3 regions of the Streptomyces sp. NPDC091387 genome follow, and region 3 is predicted to be linked to each of the others. Evidence: riboswitches for the same ligand, from Rfam matches in the RefSeq annotation. Region 3 holds a riboswitch; each other region holds the start of a gene.
The links. A riboswitch is a leader RNA that binds a small molecule or an ion and turns the genes downstream of it on or off. The one in region 3 is predicted to bind S-adenosylmethionine.

Region 1: linked by a shared signal. The riboswitch ahead of ACIQM0_RS14520 (amino acid ABC transporter permease) and the one ahead of ACIQM0_RS31145 (hypothetical protein) in region 3 are both predicted to bind S-adenosylmethionine.
Region 2: linked by a shared signal. The riboswitch ahead of thrC (threonine synthase) and the one ahead of ACIQM0_RS31145 (hypothetical protein) in region 3 are both predicted to bind S-adenosylmethionine.

Annotation. Positions count from the first base shown of each region.
Region 1 covers NZ_JBIVTZ010000006.1:146,008-153,060, forward strand. Annotated here, with positions in the region: gene ACIQM0_RS14505 (ATP-binding cassette domain-containing protein) at 1-1,851, shown strand, start outside; gene ACIQM0_RS14510 (glutathione S-transferase C-terminal domain-containing protein) at 1,936-2,619, opposite strand; gene ACIQM0_RS14515 (putative leader peptide) at 2,910-3,035, opposite strand; SAM riboswitch class IV at 3,013-3,158, opposite strand; SAM riboswitch class IV at 3,278-3,386, shown strand; gene ACIQM0_RS14520 (amino acid ABC transporter permease) at 3,760-4,764, shown strand; gene ACIQM0_RS14525 (amino acid ABC transporter ATP-binding protein) at 4,761-5,618, shown strand; gene ACIQM0_RS14530 (ABC transporter substrate-binding protein) at 5,715-6,758, shown strand; gene ACIQM0_RS14535 (GNAT family N-acetyltransferase) at 6,877-7,053, shown strand, end outside.
Region 2 covers NZ_JBIVTZ010000011.1:183,880-190,932, reverse strand. Annotated here, with positions in the region: gene otsB (trehalose-phosphatase) at 1-45, shown strand, start outside; gene ACIQM0_RS23690 (trehalose-6-phosphate synthase) at 22-1,416, opposite strand; gene ACIQM0_RS23685 (glucosyl-3-phosphoglycerate synthase) at 1,474-2,424, opposite strand; SAM riboswitch class I at 2,578-2,704, shown strand; gene thrC (threonine synthase) at 2,722-4,017, shown strand; gene ACIQM0_RS23675 (MoaD/ThiS family protein) at 4,050-4,328, shown strand; gene ACIQM0_RS23670 (cold-shock protein) at 4,761-4,967, shown strand; gene groL (chaperonin GroEL) at 5,285-6,907, shown strand; gene ACIQM0_RS23660 (CU044_5270 family protein) at 7,022-7,053, opposite strand, start outside.
Region 3 covers NZ_JBIVTZ010000017.1:154,270-161,322, forward strand. Annotated here, with positions in the region: gene ACIQM0_RS31135 (hypothetical protein) at 1-544, opposite strand, end outside; gene ACIQM0_RS31140 (phosphocholine-specific phospholipase C) at 870-2,936, shown strand; SAM riboswitch class IV at 3,079-3,188, shown strand; gene ACIQM0_RS31145 (hypothetical protein) at 3,238-3,630, shown strand; gene ACIQM0_RS31150 (cytochrome P450) at 3,852-5,147, shown strand; gene ACIQM0_RS31155 (cytochrome P450) at 5,144-6,400, shown strand; gene ACIQM0_RS31160 (LLM class flavin-dependent oxidoreductase) at 6,468-6,878, shown strand.

The sequences.
Region 1 (7,053 bases), on a different contig from region 3:
CGTTGCGAGGGCCGGGGCAACGTCTCCGACATCGACCTCACCCAGCTCTACGACGACTCCAAGTCGCTCGCCGAGGGCGCCTTCACCATCCCCGGCTGGAAGTCCGACAGCTTCTGGACCGTCCGGGTCTACACGGAATCGGGCTTCCTCGACCCGGACAAGCCGATCCGCAAGTACACCAAGAAGGAGATGCAGGACTTCCTCTACCGGGAGCCGACCAAGGTCAAGGTCGAAGGCGTCAGCCTCACCTACGAGGGTCTCGTCCCCCGGATCCAGAAGTCGTTCCTGTCCAAGGACAAGGAAGCGCTGCAACCGCACATCCGGGCGTTCGTGGAGCGGGCCGTCACCTTCACCACCTGCCCCGAGTGCGAGGGCACCCGGCTCAGCGAGGGAGCCAGGTCGTCGAAGATCAACCGGATCAGTATCGCCGACGCCTGCGCGATGCAGACCAGCGACCTGGCCGCCTGGATCCGCGACCTCGACGAACCCTCGGTGGCACCCCTGCTCACCGCGCTGGGGCAGACCCTCGACTCGTTCGTGGAGATCGGACTCGGCTACCTCGCGCTCGACCGGCCGACGGGCACGCTGTCGGGGGGCGAGGCACAGCGCGTCAAGATGATCCGCCATCTCGGATCCTCGCTCACCGACACCACCTACGTCTTCGACGAGCCCACCGCGGGCCTGCACCCCCACGACATCCAGCGGATGAACAACCTGCTGCTGCGCCTGCGGGACAAGGGCAACACGGTGCTCGTCGTGGAGCACAAGCCGGAGACGATCGCTATCGCCGACCACGTCGTCGACCTCGGCCCCGGCGCCGGAACAGCGGGCGGAACCGTCTGCTTCGAGGGCAGCGTCGAGGGACTGAGGGCCGGGGACACCGTCACGGGCCGCCATTTCGACGACCGGGCGACCCTCAAGGACACCCTGCGCAAGCCCACCGGCTCGCTGGAGATCCGCGGCGCGCAGACGAACAACCTGCGCGACGTCGACGTCGACATCCCGCTCGGGGTCCTCGCCGTCGTCACCGGCGTCGCCGGTTCCGGCAAGAGCTCCCTGATCCACGGTTCGGTCTCGGGCCTGGACGGGGTGGTGGCGATCGACCAGGGTGCGATCCGCGGCTCGCGACGGAGCAACCCCGCGACGTACACCGGACTGCTCGATCCGATCCGCAAGGCGTTCGCCAAGGCCAACGACGTGAAACCGGGCCTGTTCAGCGCCAACTCCGAAGGTGCCTGCCCCGGTTGCAACGGTGCCGGCGTCATCTACAGCGACCTTGCGATGATGGCGGGTGTCTCCACCGTCTGCGAGGAGTGCGAGGGCAAGCGGTTCCAGGCCTCGGTGCTCGAATACCACCTCGGCGGCCGCGACATCAGCGAGGTGCTCGCCATGTCGGTGACCGAGGCCGAGGAGTTCTTCGGCGACGGCGAGGCGCGCACACCGGCCGCGCACCGCGTCCTGGGCAGGCTCGCCGACGTCGGGCTCGGCTACCTCAGCCTCGGCCAGCCGCTCACCACGCTGTCCGGCGGTGAGCGGCAACGGCTCAAGCTGGCCACGCACATGGGCGAGAAGGGCGGCATCCTCGTCCTCGACGAACCGACCACCGGCCTCCACCTCGCCGACGTCGAGCAACTGCTCGGCCTGCTCGACGGGCTCGTGGACTCCGGCAAGTCGGTCATCGTGATCGAGCACCACCAGGCGGTCATGGCGCACGCCGACTGGATCGTCGACCTCGGCCCCGGCGCCGGCCACGACGGCGGCAGGCTCGTCTTCGAGGGCACCCCCGCCGACCTCGTCGCCGACCGCTCCACCCTCACCGGCCGGCACCTCGCGGCCTACGTCGGCGCCTGAGGGAGCCGTTGGACAAGAGGTTGACCTGAATGTCGCGTTGAACGAGAGGTGCACCGGGGCCTTCACCGGCTCCGGTGCGCCCAACTACGCGGGCCGGAGGCCGTCGTCCCGCTCCTGCGCGTCGGGGAAGGCGGGGTGGTCGCGCAGGCGGCCCACGTACTCCCGGAGCCGAGGACGGTCGCCGAGTGCGGCCGGGCCGAGACGGACGAGCGCGACCCACAGGTCCACATCCGCCGCCGTCAGTTCCCCGCCCAGTACGTAGGGCCGCAGGTCGAGGCGGTGATCCAGCAGGTCCAGCGTCGCCGATCGCTCCGCGGGCCCGGCGTCCGGGGTGACGTCGCAGTCCAGCAGGTCACGGAGGGCGTCGATGTCCGCGATGAGTCCCGGCGGGCGCAGAGCGGAGGGGCAGGCCTCGTCATGGCCGGACAGCAGGCCCGCGAGGTCGCGCAGGATGTCGGGGGTGTGGTTGCTGACGATCCGTCCGCTCCACCGGTCGCACAGCGCGGGCGCCGTCAGCGGTCCGTCGTAGTGGTGCATCGTCGCCTCGTACGCGCTGCGCAGCGAGGCGAACGCGCCGGGTGTCTCGGTGGGGTGTCCCAGGATCGTGGTGGCGACCGAGTCCTTGAGGCCGAGCAGGCCGAGAGTGATCGAGATGCGGAGCGAGCGCGGACAACTCGCCGACAGGAAGAGCTCGTAGCGGTGCGGCGCCGGGTAGAAGCCGCCGGCCAGACCGACACCGATACGGCTGTGGATGCGGGAGGGCTGCACGGCAGCCGCGGGACGAGGCTGCGTGGCGCACGGACTCGGACCCGGGGAAACCGGGCCGCATGCCATCGAGTTGCCTGTGCCGGAACTGCGCGAACCGGGACCGCGTGAACTGGAACTGCGCGAAACTGTCTCGGGCATGACTCTCCTATGGGAATCCCGGTGGGAATCCCTGCGGGAACGAGGAAGCCACCGCCGCCTTGTGGGCACCAGCGGCCGGATGTGGAATGGCTGCGCTCTCGTACCGGTCCGGACGGACCGAGCGGTCCGGTACGCGTCCGGATCTGTCCGGGCTAGTAAGCGCTGGAGACACGCAGCAGATCGATGTGCAGGCGCCTCGTCAAGCCGTTCCTGGACAATTCCCACCGGTCCCGACTTCGGGGCTCGCGAGACGCGAGACCACGCTTGCCCCGCCGCACCGGCGGGACCCGGTCGTCACCCGGGGCACCCCGTCGCGGTGGAAGGGTTGCCTGCCAGCGGGCCGGGGCCGATAACCGCCTGAGCAGGAGAATCCCGCACAGGAGGCGCTGACAATCGTGACCGTCCATGTCAGTTTCGGTGCGTCACGTGACGCAGTCAAGAAGGCCGCACGGGCCGTCTCGCCTGGTGGTCACCGGCGTTGACATTCGTTTCCGGCCGTGCCTAACTTGCGGCGCAGAACGGTCATGAGCGTCAGCGGAAATCCCTGGTGCGCCGGCCGGCAACCCTCGTACGCGGTGGGGTGCCCAGGTTCGGTCCGGACCGGATGACGTTCGGCGGGAGTGTAGGCCCCACGGGGCGGAATGGTGACGGTGAGAGCGATGCACGCAGCTGAGGGGATGGCTGCCTGGCGGTCCCGCGGCCGCGCCCTGCTGCTCTGCGCGGACCGCTCCGTCGACCTGCAGCGCGTCAACAGCGCACTGTGTAGCGCCGTTTCACGCGTGCTCTGTCAAGCCTGACGGCATTCCCGGCCCAGCCCTTCCCGGCCTCTGCCTTCCGGGCCTCTGCTCTCCGCGTTCTTGACGTCCACCGCTGTCGCGGTGCGCCCTCTCCCTGCCCGGCCCCCGTCCCGTGCCGTGTGCCGCGTCCCGCCGATTCGTCCCCGATCGGTGCGGCGTCGCCGCCGTCCGCGGTCCGGACTGTCCGAATCCGCTGGAGCCCTCCGTGAGTGAATCCCCTGGCATCGCTGTGTCCTCCGGATCAGCGCCGCCCGCCGAGGCGGCCCCCCGCCTCCACCCGCCCGCCGCGCCGAAGCCCCTGGCGGCGCAGCGGGTCCTTCCCCTGCTGCGCCCCGGCCGCTGGATCATCACAGCCGTCGTGCTCGTGCTGGTCGCCCAGATCGTCCACGGCCTGGTGACCAATCCCTTCTACCAGTGGGACCGGTTCTCGTACTGGTTCCTGCGGCCCACGATCCTCGACGGCCTGCTCATCACCCTCGAAGTCACCGTGTACAGCGCCGCTTTGGGACTGCTCGGCGGCGTACTGCTGGCACTGGCCAGGCTCTCCCCGAGCCCGGTGCTGCGTGGGGTCAGCTGGGGCTACACCTGGCTCTTCCGATCGGTGCCGCTGATCGTGGTCCTGCTGTTCCTCTACAACTTCAGCGCGCTCTACCGGACGCTGAGCATCGGAGTGCCGTTCGGCCCGGCGTTCTTCACGTTCGACGAGTCCCGCCTCGCCACCGACATGGCCGTCGCCGTCATCGGCCTGAGCCTCAACGAGGCGGCGTACGCCTCCGAAGTGGTCCGCGGCGGCATCCTCTCCGTCGACCAGGGCCAGCACGAGGCGGCCTCGGCCCTCGGCCTCCCGAGGCGCTACCAGTTCGCGAAGATCGTGTTTCCGCAGGCCCTGCGCTCCATCACCCCGAACTACGTCAACCAGCTGATCGGCCTGATCAAGGGCACCTCGCTGGTCTTCTACGTCTCTCTGCTCGACCTGTTCGGCTCCGTGCAGAGCATGGGCAGCAGCTACCCCGGCGACATCGTGCCGCTGCTGCTGGTGGCCACCGTCTGGTACCTGATTCTCACCAGCGTCGTGTCCGTCATCCAGTTCTACGTCGAGCGGCACTACTCGCGGGGCGCGCTGCGCACCCTGCCGCTGACCCCGTTGCAGAAGCTGCGGACCGGCCTCGGCGATCTGCGGGCCCGGGTCCGGAAGGAGACGGCGATATGAGCGCCGAGACGACCGAGAAGACCGGGACGGCCGAGAAGGCGGAGGCGGCCGGTACGGCTGGGGCGCAGGAGACCGGCCGAGTGCTCGCGGTACGCCCCGCCGCGGTCGAGGTGCACGATGTGCACAAGTGGTACGGATCCCAACGCGTTCTGGAAGGCGTGGCGTTGACCGTAAGGCCCGGCGAGGTCACGGTCGTCCTCGGGCCGTCCGGCTCCGGCAAGTCCACGCTCCTACGGGTGATCAACCACCTGGAGAAGCCCGAGATCGGCCATGTCAGCCTCAACGGCGAGCTGATCGGCGTACGCAGGCACCGCGGTCGCCTCAAGGAGCTGAGCGAGCGGGCCATCCTGGCGCAGCGCAGCCGGATCGGCTTCGTCTTCCAGAACTTCAATCTCTTCCCGCACCTGACCGTGCTGGACAACGTGGCCGCGGCTCCGGTGGCGACCGGAAAGCTGACCAGGCCCCAGGCGAGGGAACTGGCCCGCGGCCTCCTCGCCCGCGTGGGGCTCGCGGACCGGACCGCCGCCTACCCGCGGCAGTTGTCCGGCGGGCAGCAGCAGCGCGTGGCCATCGCCCGCGCCCTCGCCCTGCGGCCCGGCGTCATCCTCTTCGACGAGCCGACCTCCGCGCTCGACCCCGAGCTGGTCGGCGAGGTGCTGGCCGTGATCAAGGACCTGGCCGGCAGCGGAACCACCCTCCTGGTCGTCACGCACGAGATCGGGTTCGCCCGTGAGGTCGCCGACCGGGTCGTCTTCATGGACGAAGGCCGAATCGTCGAACAGGGCCCGCCCGAGCAGGTGCTGGACCACCCGCAGCACGAGCGGACCAGGGACTTCCTGAGCAAAGTGCTCTGATCCCGAAACCTCCAACCCAACACCCCTGATCCCGTACCCACTTCACGGCGCGACCTCACCCGTACGCCCTCACCGCACCCGACAAGGACAGCCATCATGCGCACCCTCGCCCTCACGCCCTCCCCCAGTCGCCGCAGCAGATTCCTCCGCGGCGTCACCGCCGCCGCGGCCGTCGCCTCTCTCGCCGCCGGGCTCGCCGCGTGCGGCGGTGCGGGTGACGCCGCGACCAGGACCGACAGCGCGCCGGCCGGATCGGTCACCATCGGCGCACTCTCCAACGGCGCCGCCAAGCAGACCGAGCTCAAGGTGTCCGAGGTGACGTCGATCAGCGCAGGGCTCCCCAAGTCGGTGGCCGAGAAGGGCACGTTGGTGATCGGCTTGGGCGCGCTGCCTGCCGGGTACCCTCCGCTGGTATACGTGGGCGAGGACCAGAAGACCTTCACCGGCGCCGAACCCGACCTCGGCCGGCTGATCGCCGCGGTCCTCGGGCTCAGGCCGGAGATGAAGAACTCGACCTGGGAGAACATGTTCGTCGGCATCGACAGCGGCAAGTTCGACGTGGCGCTGTCGAATGTCACCGACACCGAGGAGCGCAAGAAGAAGTACGAGTTCGCCTCCTACCGGGCGGACAACCTCGCCTTCGAGGCGCTGAAGAAGAGCACCTGGAACTTCGACGGCGACTACCGCAACCTGGCGGGCAAGACCGTCTCCGTCAGCGCCGGCACCAACCAGGAGCGGATCCTGCTGGAGTGGAAGGCGAAGCTGGCGAAGGAGGGCAAGAAGCTCACCGTCAAGTACTACCAGGACGGCAACGCCACGGCCCTGGCGCTGTCCAGCGGGAAGATCGACTCCTCCTTCGGCCCTAATCCCGGCATCGCCTACCACATCACCCAGACCGCGAAGACCCCCACGCCGACGCGTAGCGCGGGCCAGTTCTCCGGCGCCGGCGCGACGCTCCAGGGGCTCATCGCCGCCACGTCGAAGAAGGGCAGCGGACTGGCGAAGCCCATCGCCGCCGCGATCAACCACCTGATCAAGAACGGCCAGTACGCCAAGTGGCTCGCCGCCTGGAACCTCTCCGACGAGGCCGTCCCCACCTCCCTGGTCGACCCGCCCGGACTGCCGCTCGACAACTCCTGACCCGCGTCCGCGTTCAGATCCGCATTCACGTCCACGCCCGCGCATCTGCCGCCGGCCCGCGCTGCCATGAGCCGGCGCCGGCCCGGCCGCCTTCCGGATACGGAGACTCCGCACCGCCATGTCGACCACCGTCCATCACGCCCCGCCCCCGGTCCCGACGGAACCGCACATCCTGGACAACGCCGCCTGGGCCGCGCTGAGCGGTCCCCACGCCGGCCTCGCCGAGCGCGTGGGCCGGGCCGCCCGCTACCCCACGGACATCTCCCCGTTCAGCGCCCTCGACGACCCCGCCGAC
Region 2 (7,053 bases), on a different contig from region 3:
GGAGCCGTCGTCGACTTCCTGTCAGCCCTGGCGCAGCGCCTCTAGCTGGTCCAGGAACCACTGCTGCGGCGGCAGCGCGGTGGCCGCCGCGGCCAGCCGCTCCGTACGGGCAGCGCGCTCGTCGTCGTCCATCGTCAGCGCCTCGTGCAGCGCGTCGGCGGTGGCCGACACGTCGTACGGGTTCACCGTGATCGCGTCGTCGCCCAGCTCCTCGTACGCCCCCGCCTCCCGCGACAGCACCAGCGCGCAGCCGTGGTCGGAGACGACCGGGACCTCCTTGGCGACCAGGTTCATCCCGTCCCTGATGGGGTTGACGAGCGCCACGTCGGCCAGCCGGTACGCCGCGAGCGAGCGCGCGAAGTCGTCCTTGACGTGGAGCACGACCGGGGTCCAGTCCGCCGTGCCGTGCGCCGCGTTGACGGCGTCGGCGACGCGCTGCACCTCGGCCGTGTACTCCCGGTACACCGCGAGGTCCTGCCGCGAGGGGTAGGCGAACGCGATGTGGACGACCCGGCCGCGCCACTCGGGCCGCTCGTCGAGCAGGGCGCGGTAGGCGAGCATCCCGCGGACGATGTTCTTGGACAGCTCCGTACGGTCCACCCGCACGATCGTCTTCCGGCCGGGGCCCACCTGTTCGCGCAGCGCCGCCATCCGCTCGTCCACGTCCGCCTCGTGCGCGCGGCGGCGCAGGAAGTCCGCGTCGGCGCCGAGCCCGTGCACGCCGATGCGGGTGCGGCCGGTGCCGCCCAGGATCTCCGTGCAGCAGCCGATGAAGGCGTCCGCCCAGCGGCGGGTCAGGAAGGCCGCCCGGTCGGCGCCGAGGATGCCGCGCAGCACCTGCTCGGAGATGTCGTCGGGCAGCATCCGGAAGTAGTCGACGGGCGCCCACGGGGTGTGCGAGAAGTGGCCGATCCGCAGGTCGGGGCGGAGCTCGCGGAGCATTCCGGGCACCAGCACCAGGTGGTAGTCCTGCACCAGGACCGACGCGCCCTCGCCCGCCTCCTCGGCGAGCGCCTGGGCGAAGGCCCGGTTGTAGGCCTCGAAGGAGGCCCACTGCCGGCGGAACTCCGCGTCGAAGACGGGTTCCACGGGGGTCTGGTAGAGCAGGTGGTGGACGAACCAGAGCACCGAGTTCGCGATCCCGTTGTACGCGTCGGCGTGCACGTCCGCGTCGATGTCGAGCATCCGTACGCCCGGCTCGCCGACCCCGCGGCGCACCGCCTCGCGGTCGCCGTCACCGAGTGCGGCGCAGACCCACATCTTGTCGTCCACCGCGCTCAGCCCGGAGACGAGCCCGCCCCCGCCCCGTTTCGCGTCGAGCGAGCCGTCCTCGCGGAGCGCGTACGAGACCGGACCGCGGTTGGACGCGACGAGTACCTGGGCGGCGGCGGGCTGAGGGGCGTGCTCGGAGACCATGCTGCGGAATCTAGCCCGATCCCGAACGGTCCAAACGTGCGTGCGGCCGTGCTCCGGTCACGCCGCGCGGCGTGAGACGTACTCCTCGATCTCGCGCATCGGCGGCCGCTCCTCTGTGTCCACCGGGTACGTGTGCGGGACGAACCCGTGTTCGCCGCGCTCGAACTGGGTCAGCGAGGGGCGGACCAGATGCCCCCGGGAGAGCCGCAGCTGAGCGGTCCGGTAGATGGCCGCCGCCATCCGGCCGAGCGCCTGGCCGTCCTGGTGGCGGTGTTTCCTGACGCCGACGTCCACCTGGCCGAGCGCGTCCAGGCCGACCGTGTGCAGGGCGTCGACGAGCAGCCCCAGCTCCACTCCGTAACCGACCGGGAACGGCAGCTGTTCGAGCAGGGAGCGGCGCACGGCGTACTCGCCGCCCAGCGGCTGGACGAAGCCGGCCAGCTGCGGCCAGTGCAGATTGAGCAGCGGCCGCGCCACCAGCTCGGTGACCCGGCCGCCCTGGCCTGCGGTGTCCCCGAGGGGGCGGTCGTACATCGCCTTGACGAACTGGATCGAGGGGTCGGTCAGCAGTGGGCCGACGATGCCGGAGACGAAGTCCGCCGAGAAGTCCTTGAGGTCCGCGTCGATGAAGCAGACGATGTCACCGCCGGTCGCCAGGAGTGACCGCCAGAGCACCTCGCCCTTGCCGGGGACGGCCGGGACCCGGGGCAGGATCGCGTCCCGGTGGATCACCCGGGCGCCCGCCCGGCGGGCGACCTCTGCGGTGGCGTCCGTGGAGCCGGAGTCGATCACCACGAGTTCGTCGACCAGCCGGACCTTCTCCATGAGCTCGCGCCGGATCACCCGGACGATGTCCCCGACCGTCGCCGCCTCGTTGAGCGCGGGCAGGACGACACTCACGCTCCCGCGGCGCGGGTCGCGGTCCCTGGCGGCCAGGAGCTGCTCCAGCGGGCGGTCGGCGGAGGACCAGGAACGCCTGGTCAGCCAGCCTTCGACCTCTTCCAGCACGGTCGATACTCCCTGTATGTGATCCATCTCGCGGTTCGGACGACTATCTCAACAGTCCGGTGCTTCGGTTACAGTCTTGAACAACGCAGATGGCCGTGGCATGCCGGGGTCCATCCGCTGATAAACGCCTGGATCCATGGTCCAGTGCCACAGCGCTCATCCAGAGGGACAGAGGGAACGGCCCGTTGAAGTCCCGGCAACCATCCAGCCGACCGCGAGGTCAGGTGGGGAAGGTGCCAATTCCGTCTTGTGACGAAATGCGTCACGAGGAAGATGAGGAGAAAGGGCCTCGCCATCATGGCTGTGCAGACTGTTGCAGCAAACCCCGAGTCTTCTGTGGACCTTGGTCCCGCCGCGGCGCTTTCCTGCCGCGAGTGCGGAGAGCGATTCGAGCTCGGCCCCCTTTTCGCCTGTGCGACCTGTTTCGGGCCGCTCGAAGTGGCGTACGACCTGCCGAGCGGCTCCCCGGACGAGCTGAAGAAGCGCATCGAGGCCGGCCCCGACAACATCTGGCGCTACGCGCCGCTGCTGCCGGTCCCCTCCGACGTCGCGGACAAGCCCAACCTCAACCCCGGCTTCACCAAGCTGGTCAAGGCCGACAACCTCGCCCGTGAGCTGGGCGTCACCGGCGGCCTGTACGTCAAGGACGACTCCGGCAACCCGACGCACTCCTTCAAGGACCGCGTCGTCGCGATCGCCGTCGAGGCCGCCCGCGCCTTCGGTTTCACCACGCTCTCCTGCTCCTCCACCGGCAACCTCGCCGGTGCGGTGGGCGCCGCCGCGGCCCGCGCCGGTCTGCGGTCGTGCGTGTTCATCCCGCACGACCTGGAGCAGGGCAAGGTCGTCATGGCCGCGGTGTACGGCGGTGAGCTGGTCGGCATCGAGGGCAACTACGACGACGTCAACCGCTTCTGCTCGGAGCTCATCGGCGACCCGCTCGGCGAGGGCTGGGGCTTCGTCAACGTCAACCTCCGGCCGTACTACGGCGAGGGTTCCAAGACGCTCGCGTACGAGATCTGCGAGCAGCTCGGCTGGCGGCTGCCCGACCAGATCGTCATCCCGATCGCGTCCGGCTCGCAGCTCACGAAGATCGACAAGGGTCTCCAGGAGCTGATCAAGCTCGGTCTGGTCGAGGACAGGCCGTACCGGATCTTCGGTGCCCAGGCCGAGGGCTGTTCCCCGGTCTCCACCGCCTTCAAGGCCGGTCACGACGTCGTGCGGCCGCAGAAGCCGAACACGATCGCCAAGTCCCTGGCGATCGGCAACCCGGCCGACGGCCCGTACGTCCTGGACATCGCCCGCCGCACCGGCGGCGCCGTCGAGGACGTCAACGACGAACAGGTCGTCGACGCGATCAAGCTGCTGGCGCGCACCGAGGGCATCTTCGCCGAGACCGCGGGCGGGGTGACGGTCGGCGTGACGAAGAAGCTGATCGAGGCCGGCCTCCTCGACCCGTCGCTCACCACCGTCATCCTGAACACCGGCGACGGCCTCAAGACACTGGACGCCGTGGCCGCCACCTCGCAGGCGACCGCGACGATCCGGCCGAGCCTGGACGCCTTCCGCGCCGCGGGCCTCGGCACCGCCGGCTGACCCCACCCGAGACTCCAGGAAGGGCACCCACCATGAGCGTCAAGGTCCGTATCCCCACCATCCTCCGCACCTACACGGGCGGCCAGGCCGAGGTCCCGGCCGAGGGCGCGACCCTCGCCCAGGTCATCGAGTCCCTGGAGAAGAACCACCCGGGCATCGCCGCCCGCGTCCTGGACGACCAGGGCAAGCTCCGCCGCTTCGTGAACGTGTACGTCAACGACGACGACGTGCGCTTTGAAGGCGGTCTGGAAGCGGTCACCCCGGACGGCGCGGGTGTCTCGATCATCCCGGCCGTCGCCGGCGGCTGCTGACCCCCGGGACCCGCGCGGTCCCGCCCCACCGCGTCACCGGAATTGCCCCCTCCGCGACAGAAGCGGAGGGGGCAATTCTGCATGGTTGAACGCGGTAGAGTGTGGGAAGTCCCCTCCGCTGCCCGTGCCCCCGCATATGAGAATGCGCCCGGCCACGACAAGATGCAGCCAAAGTAACTGAACCTCTTGCGCCATAAGTCGCCTTTGCCTGGCCCGACTTGCCCTGGAATCTTATGAGTTACTCATATTCGGGCGATCGGCGCTGCCCAGAATTCTCGTCCGATTGACCTGTTGCAGAGGGCAGTTGGGCAGATACATTCGGCCGCGGTCGACGCGTTCCGGCGCACGCACCCTCTCCTGTCGGAGGGTGAGTTCTGACCCGGGCCCGCGAAGTGCGGTCCTGTGCAAGGGCCAGTAATAGGGGAGTTAGGCATGGCTCAGGGCACCGTCAAGTGGTTCAACGCGGAGAAGGGGTACGGCTTCATCGCGGTCGACGGTGGTGCGGATGTTTTCGTCCACTACAGCGCGATCCAGATGGACGGATACCGCACCCTCGAAGAGGGTCAGCGAGTTGAATTCGAGATCTCGCAGGGCCAGAAGGGGCCGCAGGCGGACATGGTCAAGCTCGCTGTCGGCTGAGCTCGGCACGGTCGGCCAACGACACTACTCACGCACGGAGGGCCCGTACCCCCTGGGGTACGGGCCCTCCGTGCGTCCCGAGCCCCTTCGCACGCGCGCTCCGGTTGTCCACACTCCGGAGAGGGACGCTTGCACTCTCGGGGGTCGAGTGCTAATCATTGGGCTTAGCACTCTCCGGGTGAGAGTGACAGAAACTTGGACCGGGCCGGTGAGGCCCGCAGGTCTGTCGGGGCAAGGAACCGGCAGGCGGCAGGCCGTCCGTCGCGGGCGCCACTCGGTCCGGAGAAATCCACCCCTGTCCGGGAGGACCACTTCATATGGCCAAGATCATCGCGTTCGACGAGGAGGCCCGGCGCGGTCTTGAGCGCGGCATGAACCAGCTCGCCGACGCCGTCAAGGTCACCCTCGGCCCCAAGGGCCGCAACGTCGTCCTTGAGAAGAAGTGGGGCGCCCCCACGATCACCAACGATGGTGTTTCCATCGCCAAGGAGATCGAGCTGGAGGACCCGTACGAGAAGATCGGTGCGGAGCTGGTCAAGGAGGTCGCCAAGAAGACGGACGACGTCGCCGGCGACGGTACGACCACCGCCACCGTTCTCGCTCAGGCGCTCGTCCGCGAGGGCCTTCGCAACGTGGCCGCGGGTGCGAACCCGATGGCTCTCAAGCGGGGCATCGAGAAGGCCGTCGAGGCCGTCTCCGCCGCCCTCCTGGAGCAGGCCAAGGACGTGGAGACCAAGGAGCAGATCGCTTCGACCGCCTCCATCTCCGCCGCTGACACCCAGATCGGCGAGCTCATCGCCGAGGCCATGGACAAGGTCGGCAAGGAAGGCGTCATCACCGTCGAGGAGTCCCAGACCTTCGGGCTGGAGCTCGAGCTCACCGAGGGTATGCGCTTCGACAAGGGCTACATCTCGGCGTACTTCGCCACGGACATGGAGCGCATGGAGTCGTCCCTGGACGACCCGTACATCCTGATCGTGAACTCGAAGATCAGCAACGTGAAGGACCTCCTTCCGCTGCTGGAGAAGGTCATGCAGTCCGGCAAGCCGCTGCTGATCATCGCCGAGGACGTCGAGGGCGAGGCCCTGTCGACCCTGGTCGTCAACAAGATCCGTGGCACCTTCAAGTCCGTCGCCGTCAAGGCTCCGGGCTTCGGTGACCGCCGCAAGGCCATGCTCGGCGACATCGCCATCCTCACCGGTGGCACCGTCATCTCCGAGGAGGTCGGCCTCAAGCTGGAGAACGCCGGTCTCGACCTGCTCGGCCGTGCCCGCAAGGTCGTCATCACCAAGGACGAGACGACGATCGTCGACGGCTCCGGTGACAGCGACCAGGTTCAGGGTCGCGTCAACCAGATCCGTGCCGAGATCGAGAACTCCGACTCGGACTACGACCGCGAGAAGCTCCAGGAGCGCCTCGCGAAGCTGGCCGGCGGCGTGGCCGTCATCAAGGCCGGTGCCGCGACCGAGGTCGAGCTCAAGGAGCGCAAGCACCGCATCGAGGACGCGGTGCGCAACGCCAAGGCCGCCGTCGAGGAGGGCATCGTCGCCGGTGGTGGCGTGGCTCTGCTCCAGGCCTCGGCCGTCTTCGAGAAGCTGGAGCTCTCGGGTGACGAGGCGACCGGCGCCAACGCCGTCAAGCTGGCGCTGGAGGCCCCGCTCAAGCAGATCGCCGTCAACGGTGGTCTCGAAGGTGGAGTCGTCGTCGAGAAGGTGCGCAACCTGCCGATCGGTCACGGCCTCAACGCCGCGACCGGCGAGTACGTCGACATGATCGCCGAGGGCATTCTCGACCCGGCGAAGGTCACGCGCTCCGCTCTGCAGAACGCCGCGTCCATCGCCGCGCTCTTCCTCACCACCGAGGCCGTCATCGCCGACAAGCCGGAGAAGGCCTCTGCGGCCGCTCCGGGCGGCATGCCGGGCGGAGACATGGACTTCTGATCCTGACGGATCGGTAGTTCCGCACAGCTGTACGACGCCGGCCCCCGGGGAGTGATCCCCGGGGGCCGGCGTCGTTCGTGTGCCCGCGGTCCGAGCGCCGCGCGGGTGCGGGGATCAGGCCGTCGTCGACGGCTTCTCGCGCAGGC
Region 3 (7,053 bases):
ACCCGATGGCGGGGCTGTTGTCCTCGAACGGGCCGTCCCGGTCACCGTTCAGTCCGGGCTCCGGGTAGAGCCAGAGCGCGCAGCCGCCCCAGGGCTGCACGGAGGAGATGCGGTTCTTCCAGTCGTCCCCGAGGTCGAACTGGAAGTTGACCCAGCCGTCCTTCACGCACGGCTCGGCGCCCCAGACGGTGAGGGACGCCCCGCCGTACTGCTCTTCCTCGAAGAAGGTCCCCTGGATGACTCCGTCCTGTGCCTGGTCGGCCATTCGGGCCCGGAACGCGTCACTGCGCACCGCTTCGGTCGCGGAGCGTGGTGCCCCGGTGATCCGGCCGCCGCTGGCGGCCTCGATGGCCTCCGTGAATGTCCGGTAACAGTGCTCACTGCCGTACGTCGCATGCACCGTGCAGTGCGGGGCGCCACCGTCGCCGGTCAGTGGTCCGGCCGTGTCCCGGACGGCCGCGCCGGCTGTCGGAGCGACGGCGGCGGCCGAGAGCAGCAGGGCCGCGGTCAGGATGCCGGAGGTACGTACGGATCTTGCACGCATAGGCAACATCGCTTTCCTGAGGGTCAGTTGGCTCCCCGCGCCTTTCCGGGATCGCTCACGGCAAACCGGCCCGGCCGCTCTCTTTCTCGCCACCATGCCGACCGCGCGGCCCGGCACCGGCTCCGCAGCATCCGTGCGTACCCGGCCGCGGCGGCGGAGGCCTGGGTTCGGGCTGCGCGCGGGAGCCTCCACCCACCCGTCTCCGATTGTTCGGCCGAACGCCACCACGTGCACACTGCAAGGGTCTTCCATGGCCCCTACCGATTCTGGAACACTCCAGTCGCTTTCGCCCTTACGTCCCCTCACCCCACAGAGGCCCTCACTCATGGCAGAACTGAACCGTCGCCGCCTCCTGCAGCTCGCCGGAGGCACGGTCGCCTTCTCCGCGTTGTCGAGCAGCATCGCCCGTGCCGCGTCACTGCCCGCGAAGGGCCGTACAGGCACGCTCAAGGACGTCGAGCACATCGTCGTACTGATGCAGGAGAATCGTTCCTTCGACCACTACTTCGGGACCATGAAGGGTGTGCGCGGTTTCGGTGACCCGCGTCCGGTCACGCTGCCCAGTGGGAAGCCGGTGTGGCACCAGAAGGACGTTCTCGGCAAGGAAGTGCTGCCGTTCCGGCCGCCGGCCGACGATCTCGGGCTGCAGTTCCTCCAGGACCTGAACCACGACTGGGCCGGCGGTCACCGGGCGTTGAACAAGGGCGCGTACGACCAGTGGGTGCCGGCCAAGACCGCCACGACGATGGCGCACCTCAACCGTGAGGACATCCCGTTCCATTACGCGCTCGCCGACGCGTTCACCGTCTGCGACGCGTACCACTGCTCGTTCCTCGGCTCGACCGACCCGAACCGCTACTACCTGTGGAGCGGGTACACCGGCAACGACGGCACCGGCGGCGGGCCCGTGCTGGGCAACGACGAGACGGGGTACGGCTGGAAGACCTACCCCGAGCGGCTGGAGGAGGCCGGGGTGTCGTGGAAGGTCTACCAGGACATCGGCGACGGGCTCGACGCCGCCGGCTCCTGGGGGTGGATCGACGACGCCTACCGGGGGACCTACGGCGACAACTCGCTGCTCTACTTCAACAGTTATCGCAACGCCAAGCCCGGCGATCCCCTCTTCGACAAGGCGCGCACCGGTACCGACGTCAAGAACGGTGACGGGCTCCTCGACGACCTCAAGGCCGACGTCCGGGCCGGGACGCTTCCCCAGGTCTCGTGGGTCGTCTCGCCCGAGGCCTACAGCGAGCACCCTAACTGGCCTGCCAATTACGGCGCCTGGTACATCTCGCAGGTGCTGGACGCGCTGACCTCCGACCCCGAGGTGTGGGGCCGGACCGCGCTCTTCGTCACCTACGACGAGAACGACGGATTCTTCGACCACGTCGTGCCGCCGTTCGTCCCGTCCGGGGCCGCGCAGGGGCTCTCCACCGTGGACACCTCCGCCGACCACTTCCCCGGCGACCTCCGTTACGCGGCCGGGCCGTACGGCCTCGGCCAGCGCGTGCCCATGACGGTCGTGTCCCCGTGGAGCACCGGCGGGTTCTCGTGTTCGGAGGTCTTCGACCACACCTCCGTGATCCGGTTCATGGAGGAGCGCTTCGGCGTGCACGAGCCCAACATCTCGCCCTGGCGGCGCACCGTCTGCGGCGATCTGACCTCGGCCTTCGACTTCAGCCGTACCGACACCGCGCCCGTCTCGCTGCCCTCCACGGACGGATACGCGCCGCCGGACAACGGCCGGCACCCCGACTACGTACCGGTGCCGCCGGTCTCCGGCAGTGTGCCGAAGCAGGAGCCCGGCTCGCGGCCCACCCGGCCGCTGCGGTACGCGCCCCTCGTGGACGGGGCGGCCGACCCGGCCTCCGGTAAGTACCGGCTGACCTTCAGTGGCGGCGACGCGGCCGGGGCGCAGTTCCTGGTGACGTCGGCGAACCGCACCGACGGACCCTGGACCTACACCACAGAGGCGGGCAAGACGCTCGCCGACAGCTGGAACACGGCCTACTCGAAGGACGTGACCGACCTCACCGTGCACGGCCCGAACGGGTTCCTGCGCGCTTTCCGGGGGCCCGGAAAGGCGGCAGGGCCGGAGGTGACCGCACGTCATGACCCGTCGAGCGGAGGACTCGAACTGACTTTCACTCATGCTGGTACGAGGACAGTCCAGTTGACCGTGCGGAACGCGGACACCTATGGCGGCGGGGCGCAGACCTTCGCGGTGCGTGCGGGGGCGACCGTGAAGCACGCCGTTGACCTGCGAGGGAGCCGGCGCTGGTACGACATCACGGTGGTGTCGGACGCGGACGCCACGTTCCTGCGGCGGTTCGCCGGGCACGTCGAGACGGGCAAGGCAGGAACGAGCGACCCGGGCTTCGTCACCTGCTGACCGAGCCCGACGGAGTGGCAGGTGAGGGGCAAGGGGGCGCGGGTCGGGTTCGGCCCGCGCCTGCGCCTCCCCTGACCGTCCGTCGGCTGTGCGTGCGCCGTCCGTCGGGGTCTGTCCCACGGGTGCGTTAGGGTTTTCGTCGGGTCATGAGTTCCAGCGCGCAGCCCCGGCTGGCTGGACGGCACCCCGCTCCGCTGCGGGTGCTCCGGGTGACGACCTGCCCCGTGCGCGAGGTGCGGGGAACAGCGGACCGCGGTGCAGAGCGCTCGGGGTCCATCATCCCCGGAAGGCGGGACCCACCATGCTGCGTCATCTCACCGAGAACGGCTCCGTGCGGAGCGACGGCTGCGACCGGTACGCCGCAGGCCACCAGGTGCACTGGATCCATGCCAAGAAGTGCCGGCAGGAGCCCGGCCAGGCCGTCGAGATACTGCTGACCGCCGGTGACGTCCGGGACGACGGGTGGGTCGAGCTGCGTGCCGCGTTCGACTACGCGGGCGCCCTTCCAGCGGTCTGGACGCACTCTCCGGACGTGCTGCGGGAGACACTCGCCGGTCATCGCGGACGCGTGTACTGGCTGTCCCGGTGGCACGCGCTGAAGCTGGTGGACGGAGAAGACCCGGCCGCCGCGCTCGTCAACGTCGCCCTGGAGGGCGGCGATTTGTGCGATGCCCAGGGTTCCGGGCGGTCGTAGTCCGGGTCCGGCCGGGCGCGCTGGCCGCCCACCGGCTCCGGGTGGCCGGGGCGGTACCCGCAGATGTTGGTCAATTGTGCGCAGATGTCGGCCAGTTGCTTCGCTCTGACTGCACATTTGATCGCCGTTGACCGCTGTGGCATCACATAAAATCCTTATAGTGGGCGTGCGTTGATCGCACGATCGTGACGCGTGAAGCTTCCGCCACAGGAGTCAGGACGATGACGCGCCCATCCTCCGCACGGCCCGAGCCCGCCTCGCCCCCTCCGGAGTGCCCCGCACACACGAGGCCCGGGGCCGTGCCGCTCGGCGGCCCCTCGTTCCAGACCGAGCCACAGGCCGTCTACCGCGCCATGCGCCGTGATCACGGGCCGGTCGTCCCCGTGGAGCTGCCGGGCGGGTTCCCCGCCTGGCTGGTCATCGGATACCGCGAACTCCATCAAGTCACCAGCGACGGCGAGCTGTTCCCGCGCGATGTCGGTCTGTGGAACCAGTGGGAGCACATCCCCGAGGACTGGCCGCTGCTGCCCATGGTCGGGCGGCCGCTGCCGTCCATCTACTTCAGCGCGGGGGACGAGCACCGGCGCCACGCCCGGATGGTCGGACCCGCCCTCGAAGGGGCCGATCCGTTCGAGATCCGCAACCACTGCGAGGAGCTGGCCGACCGGCTGATCGACGCCGTGTGCAGCCGGGGTGCCGCCGACCTCGTCGCCGACTTCTGCGAGCCCTTACCCGTGCTCGTCCTCGCACGGCTGGTCGGGTTCCCCGATGACGAAGGCGCCCATATCGCGCAGGTGTTGAAGGACCTGGCCGACGGTGGTCCGGGCGCACAGGAGGCCCATCTGCGATTCGGGGAGCACATGCGGCGGCTGGTCGCCGCCAAGCGGGCCGAGCCCGGGGACGACGTGACCTCCCGGATGCTCGCCTTCCCCGAGGCGTTCACCGACGAGGAGTACATGCTCGACCTGATGGCCATCACGGCCGCCGGGCACCTCACCACCGCTGACTGGATCAGTAACTCCCTGCGGCTGATGCTCACCGAGGACGAGTTCGCCGAATCGATGGCGGGCGGGCGGCGCAGCGTGGCCGAGGCCATGAACGCGGTGCTCTGGGAGGACGCGCCGACGCAGATCCTCGCCGGACGCTGGGCCGCCCGGGACACCCAGCTCGGCGGGCAGCGGATCAGGGCGGGGGACATGCTGCTGCTCGGGCTCGGCGCCGCCAACACCGATCCGCTGATCAGGCAGAGCCTGTCCGGCAGCGCTGCCTCCGCCCAAGGGGGCAACGGCGCGCATCTCGCCTTCAGCCACGGCGAGTACCGGTGCCCCTTCTCCGCTCAGGAGATCGCCGAGACCATCGCGCGTACCGGCATCGAGGTGCTGCTCGACCGGCTGCCCGACCTCGAGCTGGGCGTCGCCGTCGCGGACCTCGTACGGCGGCCCTCCGCGTTTCTGCGCGGGACGACCTCGCTCCCCGTCCGGTTCACCCCCGTTCGTACGACAGGAGACCTCTCGTGACCTGCCCTCACGCCGCCGCGCACACAGCTGCCCCGGACCGCGGGACCGTTGTCATCGACCCCATGGTCCAGGACCTGGACGGTGAGACGGCGCGGCTGCGCGACGCCGGGCGGCTCGCCCGGATCGACCTGCTCGGCATACCCGCCTGGACCATCACCCGGTATGCCGACGCACGTGAACTCCTCGTCGACCCGCGGCTGGTGAAGGACATCGACGCCTGGGGGCTGTGGCAGAGCGGCGAGGTGACGCGTGAGTGGCCGCTCATCGGGATGATCGACGCCGGGCGGTCCATGTTCACCGTGGACGGCGCCGAGCACCGGCGGCTGCGGACCAAGACCTCCCAGGCGCTCACGCCCCGCCGGCTGGAGGCCATCAGGCCCGACATCGAGAAGTTCACCCAGGAGCTGTTGGACGCACTCGCCGACGGCGGCAGGGACGGGGCCGTCGTCGACCTCAAGTCGGTGTTCGCCCAGCCGCTGCCGATGCGGGTCGTCGGCATGCTGATGGGCGTGGACCCCGCCGAGAACGCCATGCTGACCAGGCAGTACAAGGCCTTCTTCTCGATGCTCACCCCGCAGGACGAACGGCTCGCCCTGCTGGCCGAGTTGGACGTCTTCTACTCAGGGCTCGTGCGGGAGAAGGCGGCACGCCCCACCGATGACCTGACCTCCGGGCTGATTCTCGCGGAGGAGGGCGGGGAGCCCCTCACAGAGGAAGAGGTGGTGGGCAACCTCAAGGCGATGGTCGCGGCCGGCCACGAGACCACCATCGGGCTCATCCTCAACGCCGTACGAGCCCTCCTGGCGCACCCGGAACAGTTGCGGATGGTCCTCGACGGGGAGGTCTCCTGGGAGACCGTGATCGAGGAGACGCTGCGGTGGGACACCCCGACCACCCATCTGCTGATGCGGTTCGCCACCGAGGACATCCAGGTGGGTGACGACGTCATCGCCAAGGGCGAGGGCGTGGTCATCTCCTACCGGGTGATCGGCCGGGACCTCGAGCAGCACGGCGCCGACGCGGACGCCTTCGACATCACCCGCCCCACCCCCATCCGGCACATGACCTTCGGCCACGGCCCGCACATCTGCCCCGGCGCCGCGCTATCCCGGGTCGAGGCGGGGATAGCCCTGCCGGCTCTCTTCGGGCGCTTCCCCCGGCTGCGGCTCGCGGTGCCGGACGCGGACATCCGCAAGCTTCCGGTGATGACGCAGAACGACATGGAGGCCTTCCCCGTACTGCTCGACGCCTGAGTCCGGGCAACGCCGCGGGGCGACATCCCCACCGGGGCCGGCCGGCGGCGCGCGTACTGTGGCCGTCATGAAAGTCCGCTTCGGAGCGGGACTCGGCGCCGGGTCGCCCCTGCCGGATTTCAGCCGGATCGTCGACCGTCTCGAACGTGACGGCTTGGATTCCCTCTGGCTGTCCGAGCACATCCGCTCGGACGCCGTCGACCCCCTCATCGTAATGGCCCACGCCCTGTCCCGGACCACCCGGCTCAAGGCCGGCACCTCGGTGACGGTGCTGCCGGGCCGTCACCCGGTGCTGATCGCCGCGCAGTTGGCCTCGCCGGCGGGCCTGGCGCCCCGGCGGGTGCTGCCGGTGTTCGGGCTGCAGCCCGCCCGGCCCGGCGAACGAGAGCTGTTCCCCGCGCCGGAGGGGCGGCGCGGGGCGCTGTTCGACGAGTCCCTGGACCGGTTCGAGACGGAACTGCTGCCCCGGCAGAACTGAGGCCCCTGGGCACCGGCGTCGCGGCGCCCGCAGGCGCGACGGCCCGCCTCAGCACCCTCCGGCCGCCTCGACGTGGCGGGGATCGGGCGGCCGGCGGCCGGTCTCTGCCCGGCGCGGCGTCTTCCTTCCCCTGTGCTTCCGGTACGTCCGCGGCCACTGCGCCACCGTCTCCGGC